3 regions of the Sunxiuqinia rutila genome follow, and region 1 is predicted to be linked to each of the others. Evidence: riboswitches for the same ligand, from Rfam matches in the RefSeq annotation. Region 1 holds a riboswitch; each other region holds the start of a gene.
What was found. A riboswitch is a leader RNA that binds a small molecule or an ion and turns the genes downstream of it on or off. The one in region 1 is predicted to bind cobalamin.

Region 1 (3,277 bases):
CAGGTCGTTTTCTCCAAATCCGGATTCTTTCGAGGAGTAAAATCCTGCGCTTTCTGGTAAGTATAAGTTCCTTTGAGGTTCAGCCAAACCTCAAAAGGCAAGTCGAAAGTTGCTGCAGCAACCGCATCAAGTCCGCGGATCTCAACCTTCCCCAGGTTCATCATCATCCAACGGTACATGCCACTTCCTTTTGGCACTGCTACGATCTTGTTGGTCACCTCATTGTAATAACCATCGGCCTGCAATTCCCAATGAACCAAGGAGCGATTCGCCATCGTTTTAGCATACTTAAAGCCAACATTGTACTGATGCGTAAACTCAGGCTTCAGTTTGATATTTCCGATGTCGGTGTAGTACAAATCATTAAACGTAGGCATCCGGAAAATGTGCTTATAGAAGGCCCGGAAAGTCAGGTCGTGATTCTCAAAAGGAGCATATGAAAAGAATATAGCGGGTGTTATTTCCTCCTTGCTGGGTGCCGAGCTTGCCGCTTGCCCGTCGCTATTTTCTGCTGATGTTATATTTTCATTGATAAAGGTACCCAGCACACTTGCCTGCGACTTAAACGCCCCCAAATCAAGTGCCGTAGCCAAAGCAACCAAAGCTGATCTTCGGGTTGGATAGACCAATCCTTCCAGATCCGACTTTAGCCAGTTCCATTGTAGGTCGGTTGACAAAGAAATATCCCAATAAGTCGTGAGTTGATATTTTTGAGCCAAGGAAGCATAGGCCTCTTGCTGTCGAAAGGAATTGTCAATATACATCAAGGTTGTATCCGGATTCAGATACCGCATGCGATCGTTGGCATACTTCATTTTGAGCATCAAATCGTAACGATCGGTGATTACTTTTCGCCAGCCTCCCTGCACAAAAAAGTTGGTATCCCACTGGCGCTGCGCATTCATCCAACGATTGTTTACAATGGCACCGGGAATCCCCCGTTCCGAATCGTAATAGTAAGTTTTCACCTCCCAGTGCCCATCTTCGGTTCTGCCATACAAGCCACTTTCTACCCGAAAAGCATGAATGTCTCCGTTTTTTCGAATAGCTGTTGTATCGTAGGCCACCTCGTTGCTTCCTGGCAAAACCCGCTTGTAACGGAACTTGTACTTCCCAGAGGAGTGAATATACTCTGCATTGATTGAAGCATTTACCTTTTCCGACAACTTGCGTTCGTACAGAAAAGATGGATTCGCCAAGTCAAATGATCCTGTTCGAAAAGTAGCTTTCAAATGCTCCTTTTCCTGCCCCGAAAAATGTGGACGCCGAAATTTGAGGTAAATTGCTCCGGAAGAGCCATAATCCCGGGCAGGCTGAAAAATATCGCTTTTTTGACCGTTATACAGCGAGATGCTTTCAATATTATCCAAGGAAAACTTTCCCAAATCGATTTGTCCATTCTGGGCATTTCCCAACTGAATTCCATCGTAAAAGACGCCCATGTGGTTCGTCCCCATGCTTCGCACGTTGACCGTTTTCAGGCCACCAACGCCACCGTAATCTTTGATTTGAACGCCTGCAAAGTACCGGATAGCATCTGCAACCGAAAAGCTATTTAGCGCTTTTAATTGCTTGCCGTCAAGCTGTTGAGCTGGAATAATTGACTTGGAGGTTGGCTGAGGTGCGGCGATGAGCACCTCCTGGATATGCTGAATGCTATCCAGCTTGCTTTGAGCTGCCAAAATAGAAGGCAGAAAGAGACAAAGCAGTAATAAAAAAAAGAATTTTCTGTTCATTTGATGCTAATCCTTAACTATTACTACTTTCAGGAAAAGACATACAAAAACAGAAAAGCAGTTCCGCAGAAGAACCTTTCCATCTCTAAACTTTAATCCCCGAAAGTTTAAAAACTATGTAATGTATTGGCAGGTCTTCTGACTTACTCATCTTATGCACCTTCCCGTTATTCACAGTGGTTTGTTTCGCATAAGACCTTCGCGAGCTTACAGCAGCGGGTCTGTTCAGGATTCTCACCTGATTCCCTCTTAGCTATGCAAATGCATAGCACCAACAATGCGACAAAAGTATGTATTATTTTAATAAAAGTAACCGTTCGACAAGAAATTAGGCCTCCTTTTTCTCAAACGACAATTTATTATCTCCCTAGTGCACTCAAATACAGCGCTCCGAAGACAACATACAATCGAAAGCAATCCAACAAATCTTAACTTCAAGCCCGGAACGTTTAAAACCCGGCAACATGTGTTATTTTGGGAACAGTCAGTTACCAGGCAGTCAACCTGACGGGAGGCTGGGGCGACCATAACTTTTGGCATGGTGGCGCACGCTTATTTTACTCGTTCCTGGCAAGTCTGTTGGTTTACCGCTACAACTGGATCATCAAAAACAAACCAGGATTCATCGGTTTAAGCATCCTTTTGTCACTCACATTTATAATGCCTTTCTTCCCACAGAACTGGCTTGCAGAGTTGCTTGTGATTGTCCTTATTTTCCCACTTCTTGTTTCACTTGGTGCTGGCTCAAGCTTGTCGCCAAAAATGGAGAAAGCATGCATCTTTTCAGGAAAGTATATCTTACCCGCTCTATATGACCCACGATGTAGCTATCTGGATTTTGGGGAACTATTTCTCACAGACCAATCCGGACAAAACAGAGCAACTTTGGTTATTACCATAGGCACTATTCTGCTGGTTGGCCTTAGCTACCTGATCAAGATTGCCTTTGATACCCCAGTACGGAATTACCTGAATGCCAAAAGCAGAAAGCATCTGAACTCCTAGTTTTGAGCAATATTACGACAGCATAAAAAAAGGGAGAACTATTAATAGTTCTCCCTTTTTCTTTAATTATTGCAATACTACAATTCCCGAATCCAAATATTGCGAAAACTCACTGGGTTGCCATGATCCTGTAAGATAATCGGACCATCGCCATGTGGCTTCACGGCATATTCCGGAATGCCGATGTATTCAGTTGGACCACGAACAATGACATTGTTTTGTACCAACACCCCATTGTGAATTAAAGTAATCCGCGGATGTGTAAAATAGGTTCCATCAGCGTTAAAGCGTGGGGCCGTATAAATAATATCATACGTTTGCCACTCGCCCGGTCCTTTGCAGGCATTCACCAAAGGCGCATGCTGTTTGTAAACACTCCCGGCCTGGCCATTCCGATAGGTGCGATTGTTGTAATTATCCAACACCTGCACTTCGTAAATGCCCTGTAAAAAGACGCCACTGTTGCCACGCCCCTGGCTTTCGCTCACCACTTCGGCTGGCGACCGCCACTCCAGGTGTAACTGAAAATCTTTAAA
Region 2 (3,277 bases), on a different contig from region 1:
TAGAAGATTATGTGTTGATGGGGCGCATGCCTTACCACAACCGCTTTCAATTTTTCGAGTCGAAAGGGGATTATGAAAAAGCCCACCATTACATGCAGTTGACCGATGTTTTGAAGCATAAAGACAAGCTGATGACTGAGCTGAGTGGGGGAGAGCAGCAGCGGGCGGCCATTGCGCGGGCCTTGACACAGGAACCGGAATTGCTGCTTCTCGATGAGCCGACTTCGCATTTGGACATCACGCACCAGGTTAAGATCCTGGACCTTTTGTACCGACTCAATAAAGAGATGAAACTGACTGTTTTGATGGTAATTCATGACCTGAATCTGGCCTCGGAATATTGCGATCAGCTGATTCTTTTCAACGAAGGGAGACTGTTTACCCAGGGAACACCTGAGGAAGTCCTTTCCTTCGATACCATCGAAAAAGTTTATAAAACGCCGGTTATTACCCGCACCAATCCGTACTCCAACAAACCCGTTATCTTTTTGGTGAGTGAGAAGATGATGAAAGATTCGCATAATTGACTTAACTTGCTTGAGCAAAAGCAAGTTCTATGCGACCAATACGACTTATTTTTGGGGCGGTGCTGTTGGTGATCCTCAGCCTGCAAGGACTGGCCTTACCTGTTTTTGAACCACGAACCGACCAGCGCGATACCACACTAATCAATCAGTTTTTGGGCTTGTTTGAAACCCAGGAAGGAGCTGATATTCCCGAGGCTCAGCGCTCCAAGCGCAAGCAGGTGGACGAGCTGCTGAAAGCGCTTAGCCAACGCGATGGAAAACTGCAGTTTAACGGAGTGGCTACCGCCAGTGTTCAGGTAGAACCAAGGTCGGATGCCAATTACCAGGGCGTCGGTTCATTTGATATTTTTGCCTTTACCAGCTTTGGGCCGCATACCATTTTGTTCTTCGATCTGGAGGCCGTGGGGGGTGACGGGCCGGATCAGCTTATACCCAATCGGAGTGTTTTGAATGCCGATGCCGGTTCTTCCCAAAGTGCTGAAGGAATTGACCACTTGGTGGTGCTGGAAGCCTGGGCTGAGTTTCGGGCTTTGAAAGACATACTGACGGTGAACCTTGGGAAGATTGATGTGACCAATTACTTCGATAATAACCTGCATGCCAACGACGAAACCAGCCAGTTTTTAAGCGGAGCCTTTGTGAATAGCACGGCACTGCCAGCACCTCCAAACTCTCCCGGAATCCGGCTGCGAAGCTCGTTCCTGAACCGGTTTTACCTTCAGGTTGGCTTAAATCGCCTCGATAATTCGGGCAATGACCTGATGCGGCATCACTTTAAAATTGCCGAAACGGGCTTTATGCTGTTTCCAGGCAGCAAGTGGGAAGCCAACTTCCGGATTTATGGCTATGAACATCCGGAAGCAGGAAATAGCCAGGGATTTGGTTTTTCGGCGGATGAGCTGATTGCCGGCACCTTCACCATATTTGGGCGTTATGCTAAAAATGAATCGAAGCTGGCCGAATGGTTTGGAGTGGAGCGGGCCTGGAGTGCCGGCATCGGGTTCAAGCAATTGGTGCTGAACCGGGAGTTTAATGTTGGCCTGGCTTATGGCGATACCAAGCTTTCTGGCGACGACCAGCATGAGCGGCTGGCTGAGCTTTACATTAGCAATCAGTTCAACCAATGGGTTTATCTTTCTCCTCACCTCCAGTGGCTAGAAACGGCTGGCGCTCAGCAGGACGAGCACTTGTTGCTGGGCTTGAGAATCAATTTCAGCTATTAGCCTCATTTTTCCTGATTTTGAATGGAGAAGTGGAAAAAGCCTTTTTCAAACAGAAATTATTCCTACATTTGCCACGGATTTGGTTCCAACGATCGTTCCGCGGTCGGGATGAATAGGGAATCCGGTTAGAATCCGGAGCTGTACCCGCAGCTGTAAGCCTTAATACAGCTTTCTGAACCCCATGCCACTGTTCTTTTATCAGAACGGGAAGGCGTCAGAAAGCAAGGTGAGCCAGAAGACCTGCCAAAATCCGTTTTGAATATGAACAAAAGCTTCGGGAATAAAGCTAGTGAATAATAATCGCGTATTTTTCACAATCTTATCCTAAGCTCATTCTACTAATTTAGAAATGAGACGGTTTATTTTATTATCAGGACTTCTGGTGCTCGCTATTGGTGGGCTTTATGCTCAGGAGCACAGTCTTTCGGACACCATTTTGCTGGACGAGGTAAACACCTACGCCACCGTGAAAAAGTACCAGGCCGGTGCTAAGTTGGAATCCATTTCAAACGAGCAATTGCAATTGTCTTCAGGCGGTGGTCTGGATCAGTTGCTGATGCGTTTTACCCCAATCTATGTAAAGTCCAATGCGGGTGGTTTATCCACCATCCGGTTGCGTGGAACAGCGCCCGACCATACTTCCGTAAATTTTGGCGGGCTCAACGTCAATTCCTTAACCTTGGGGCATAGTAACATGTCGTCGGTGCCCTCGTACCTGTTTGACGGGCTGGATTTGCAATACGGAAGCTCATCGGCGGTGAACGGGTCAGGGTCGATCGGAGGAGCCATTTACCTCGGACTAAAAAGTAACTGGACGGATGGGATGAAAGTGCAATCAACCATTACTCAAGGCTCATTTGGAGAGCAGTTGTACGGAGCCAAAGTATTTGTTGGGAATGGGCGTTGGGAGTCTGTTACCCGTCTGTTTTACTACAAAAAGAAGAATGATTTCCCTTTTGATAATCCGTATACCGGAGATGTGGAGAACCGTGAGCCGGTAGCTGACCGGCAAAATGGGGCGTCCATTGAAAATAAAGGGCTGGTTCAGGAGCTGAATTACCGGTTCAATTCAAGAGAATTTATTAAATCAGCCGTTTGGCTGGAACACGATTGGCACGAAATTCAGCCCAACATGCCAAGCAACCTTCATTATAAAACCACGGAGCAGCTGGATAACAAGCATGTGCGGTTTTGGTCGCAGTATGAAAACAACAAACAAAGCTTAAATTACCGTTTGGGAGTTGGTTATGTGCATGATATGCAGGTTTATGACAGCATCGATGTGCAACGCATTGGAACCGACCGGTTGGTTTCGGAGTTGGAGGTGAAGCAGGATATTAATTCGAACCTGGGTTACAAGGCCGGACTAAAGTACAAATACATGGTGCCCGATGTCTATGCCTATTCGGATGAGGTGGTTGATAACGAGCAGCATTTGGATGCTTATGTTTCAGCTTTTGCCACCTTTTGGCACCGATTGAAATTGACCCTTAACCTGCGGCAGTCGTTTGTTACCGATTTTGATGC
Region 3 (3,277 bases), on a different contig from region 1:
TGAGGCTGTTTACCGAAGCCTACAAGCGTCGCGAAGAGGTGATCATAACAGGGTGGGAGCCGCATGGCTTGTTTGCCCGTTTCGACATCCGGTTTTTAGATGATCCGCTCAAGGTGTTTGGCGAAAAGGAAAATATCTATGCCTTGGGAACCCGTGGGCTGGAAGATCGTCTGCCGGATGTGGTTCGTTTTTTCGAGCGCATGCAGCTTTCTGAAAAACAAATCAATAGCCTTATTGATGCCATGACTGGTGAAGCCAGTCCCGAAGATGGTGTGCGTGAGTGGATTAGCAAGCATGACTACATCATCAACCAGTGGGTGAAAAACCTGAAGCCTGATCGCAAAAAAATCATGTAAGCCCGGTTTCGTTCGAAGTTGACTTCTTTTTTGGGAGAATAAAAGGAAGGAAGATTTACCTTTGCTGATATCCTGCGCGCTGAGGAACGAGCGGTTTCCCGGAAAGGGCAGGAGCAAGTCAAACTTCATAGTCAAACGAAACTTACAATGGGAAGCTTTAAAAACACCCTGATACAAATTACACAGCACGGCATGGGAGCCGGCGATGAATCGCTGGGCCTTTTGCTGGTTAGTAACTACCTGAAACTGCTGAACGAAGAAACCCACCTGCCCCGGGTAATTGTCTTTTACAATGCGGGCGTTCAGCTTATCTGCAGTGGCTCACCGGTTATCGAAATCCTGCAAACGCTGGAGCAAAAAGGCGTCCGGCTCATGGCTTGTAAAACCTGTTTAAATCATTTTGGGCTGATCGACAACATGGAGGTTGGTTTGGCCGGCACCATGATGGACATTATTGAATTGCAGAAAGTAGCCGATAAAGTAGTGAATCTCTGATGCATCGGACTGGTGCAGATTGGATTCCTTGCAGACTTCCTTTACTTATCGAAAGAAAAGAGCCAGCGAAGCGGAAAAGATACTTGGGGCAGGGGCACAAAAAATTCTCTCTTACGTGGAATTCCTCCTTTCCCAAATTTATTTTCTACTTTTGCGGGTGTTGTGGTGGCCTGCTTTCTGTTTATCAGAAAGTGCCTTAATAAGGGAATCCGGTGCAAATCCGGAGCAGTCCCCGCTGCTGTAAGCCTTGCAAAATCTTTTTTGAACCCCAGCCACTGTCCCGGTTTTCCGGGGTGGGAAGGCCTCAAAAAAAGAAAGGTGAGCCAGAAGACCTGCCAACAACAGATTGTTTAACCGGATCTTCGGGAAAAAAGATCGTCGGGAACGTGGTTCCTGCCAATTCGATTTCTCCAAGGCGCAAAGCCCTAAAAGTAGAATGAAGAAAATTTCGAGTTATTTGTTAACGCTTGTTTTTGTGGTTGTTGCCGTGGTTGCAACACACGCACAAGCCCCCCGGCGAATCATTTCGCTGGCTCCTTCGCTGACCAAGAACCTGTACCTGCTGGGTGCCGGCGATTTGCTGGTTGGATGTACCAGTTATTGCACCCTGCAAAGTGACACCCAGGCCGAAGTGGTGGCCTCGGCTATTCAGGTGAATTACGAAAAAGCCGTGCTGCTTCAGCCGGATTTGGTGATTACCACTTCGCTCACCAAACCCAAAACCATTGACACCTTCAGGAAATTGGGAGTGGATGTGCTGGTGTTTGATTCACCACGCTCCTTTGAGGAGATATGCAGCCAGTTTGTTGATCTGGGCGAGCAGGTAGGAAGAAAGCAACAGGCTGAAACGCTTATTGCCGATGCCAAAGCTCGGATGAAGCAAACGCTTGAACGGATTCCGGCAGATGCTCCGTCACAAAAAATTATGCTGCAGATTGGCGCTAATCCGCTGTTTTCGGTGGTTCCCAATACGTTTATGAATGATTTCATCCGTTTCTCAAAAACGGAGAATATTGCATCCGACCTGACGGTGGGGAGCATTACCCGGGAGTCGGTGCTGATCCGAAATCCCGACATCATTGTGGTGGTGCTGATGGGCATGATTGGAGAAGAGGAAAAGAACCAGTGGATGAGCTATCCGAGCCTGAGTGCGGTGCAGAAAAATCAGATTTTCATGATGGATGCCGATAAGGCCTGCAGCCCAACCCCCTTGTCGTTTGTAGAGTCTCTGGAGGATTTAATCACTAAAATTTACCAACGATGAAACAAGGATTGGTTCATGTGTATACCGGAACAGGCAAGGGAAAAACGACTGCTTCGGTTGGTTTGGCCACCCGGGCCCTGGGACAAGGTTTGAAGGTGGTGTATGCCCATTTTATGAAGCGGCCGGAGTTGTATGGCTATCATGAAATTGACAGCCTGAAAAAGCTGGGAGCCACCATTATGGGATTCACCGACGGCCACCCGAATTTCAATAAATCGGTGAGCCCGGAAAGCCTTCGAAAGCAGGTGGCAGAGGCGCTGGTGTATTTGTCGGCTTACTGCCAAACCGCTTCGCCCGACTTGATGATTCTGGACGAGATTGTGATTTGTGTACGCGATGGTTTTCTGGAAGAAGCTGATCTGATTCAATTTATCGAATCGAAACCCGAAACAATGGAACTGATATTAACCGGGCGTGGTGCCACAGCCGGACTCATTGCCAAGGCCAATTATGTATCAGAAATTAACAAGGTGAAGCATCCCTTCGATGAGGGGATTCCCAGTCGGAAAGGCATTGAATTTTAAATAGCCCGTCCGGCTACAGGACAGTTGGATTTGAACGAATAAGAAGGATTGGTTTTCATCGCGTGTTTTTACAAACCCGGAAAACGGATCATTTCTAAGAATGAAATAAAAAAGCAGATGTACCGGTTTTTTGCTGGTACATTTAGCTCAGTTTAAAATTCCGAAAGGCTAGAAGAAAGTCATATGCCTGTCAGGTACGGGTGGGGGGCCGTCAAAGCGCCCGGCAGAGGGTTCGGTTTGACAAGATTTTTGCATTCTTTTCATCGAATGGAAAAGAATCAGTCCGTCCGGCTACAGGACAGTTGAGTTTGAACGAATAAGAAGGATTGGTTTTTATCGTGTGTTTTTAAAACCCGTAAAACGGATCATTTCTAAGAATAAAATAAAAAAAGCAGATGTACCGGTTTTTGCGGTTACTCGTAATAGAATTGGCGGAATGATGAACGCAGGAACTTATGAACTAAAGAAATAAACATTGGTCGGACAAGGAAAATACATTAAATGGATCGGGGCCGTGCTGGCCTTAATCGCCGCCTTATTGTTTTCGGCAGGCATTGGTTTGTCGGTAGGTGAGCTGAAACTAAGTGTTGGCGAAGTCTGGCGGATGTTGTTACACGGCGGCGATGAAAGCAACCTAC

Region 2: another riboswitch for cobalamin. It lies ahead of ACRD6K_RS09460 (TonB-dependent receptor plug domain-containing protein); the one in region 1 lies ahead of ACRD6K_RS12695 (TonB-dependent receptor plug domain-containing protein).
Region 3: another riboswitch for cobalamin. It lies ahead of ACRD6K_RS09485 (ABC transporter substrate-binding protein); the one in region 1 lies ahead of ACRD6K_RS12695 (TonB-dependent receptor plug domain-containing protein).

Annotation. Positions count from the first base shown of each region.
Region 1 is NZ_JBNGOT010000009.1:25,776-29,052, forward strand. It holds gene ACRD6K_RS12695 (TonB-dependent receptor plug domain-containing protein) at 1-1,736, opposite strand, end outside; cobalamin riboswitch at 1,848-2,027, opposite strand; gene ACRD6K_RS12700 (hypothetical protein) at 2,211-2,741, shown strand; gene ACRD6K_RS12705 (3-keto-disaccharide hydrolase) at 2,819-3,277, opposite strand, start outside.
Region 2 is NZ_JBNGOT010000006.1:177,872-181,148, reverse strand. It holds gene ACRD6K_RS09470 (ABC transporter ATP-binding protein) at 1-527, shown strand, start outside; gene ACRD6K_RS09465 (hypothetical protein) at 557-1,750, shown strand; cobalamin riboswitch at 1,814-2,013, shown strand; gene ACRD6K_RS09460 (TonB-dependent receptor plug domain-containing protein) at 2,100-3,277, shown strand, end outside.
Region 3 is NZ_JBNGOT010000006.1:182,287-185,563, reverse strand. It holds gene ACRD6K_RS09495 (glycine betaine ABC transporter substrate-binding protein) at 1-356, shown strand, start outside; gene yedF (sulfurtransferase-like selenium metabolism protein YedF) at 426-851, shown strand; cobalamin riboswitch at 1,001-1,205, shown strand; gene ACRD6K_RS09485 (ABC transporter substrate-binding protein) at 1,288-2,115, shown strand; gene ACRD6K_RS09480 (cob(I)yrinic acid a,c-diamide adenosyltransferase) at 2,112-2,639, shown strand; gene ACRD6K_RS09475 (FecCD family ABC transporter permease) at 3,115-3,277, shown strand, end outside.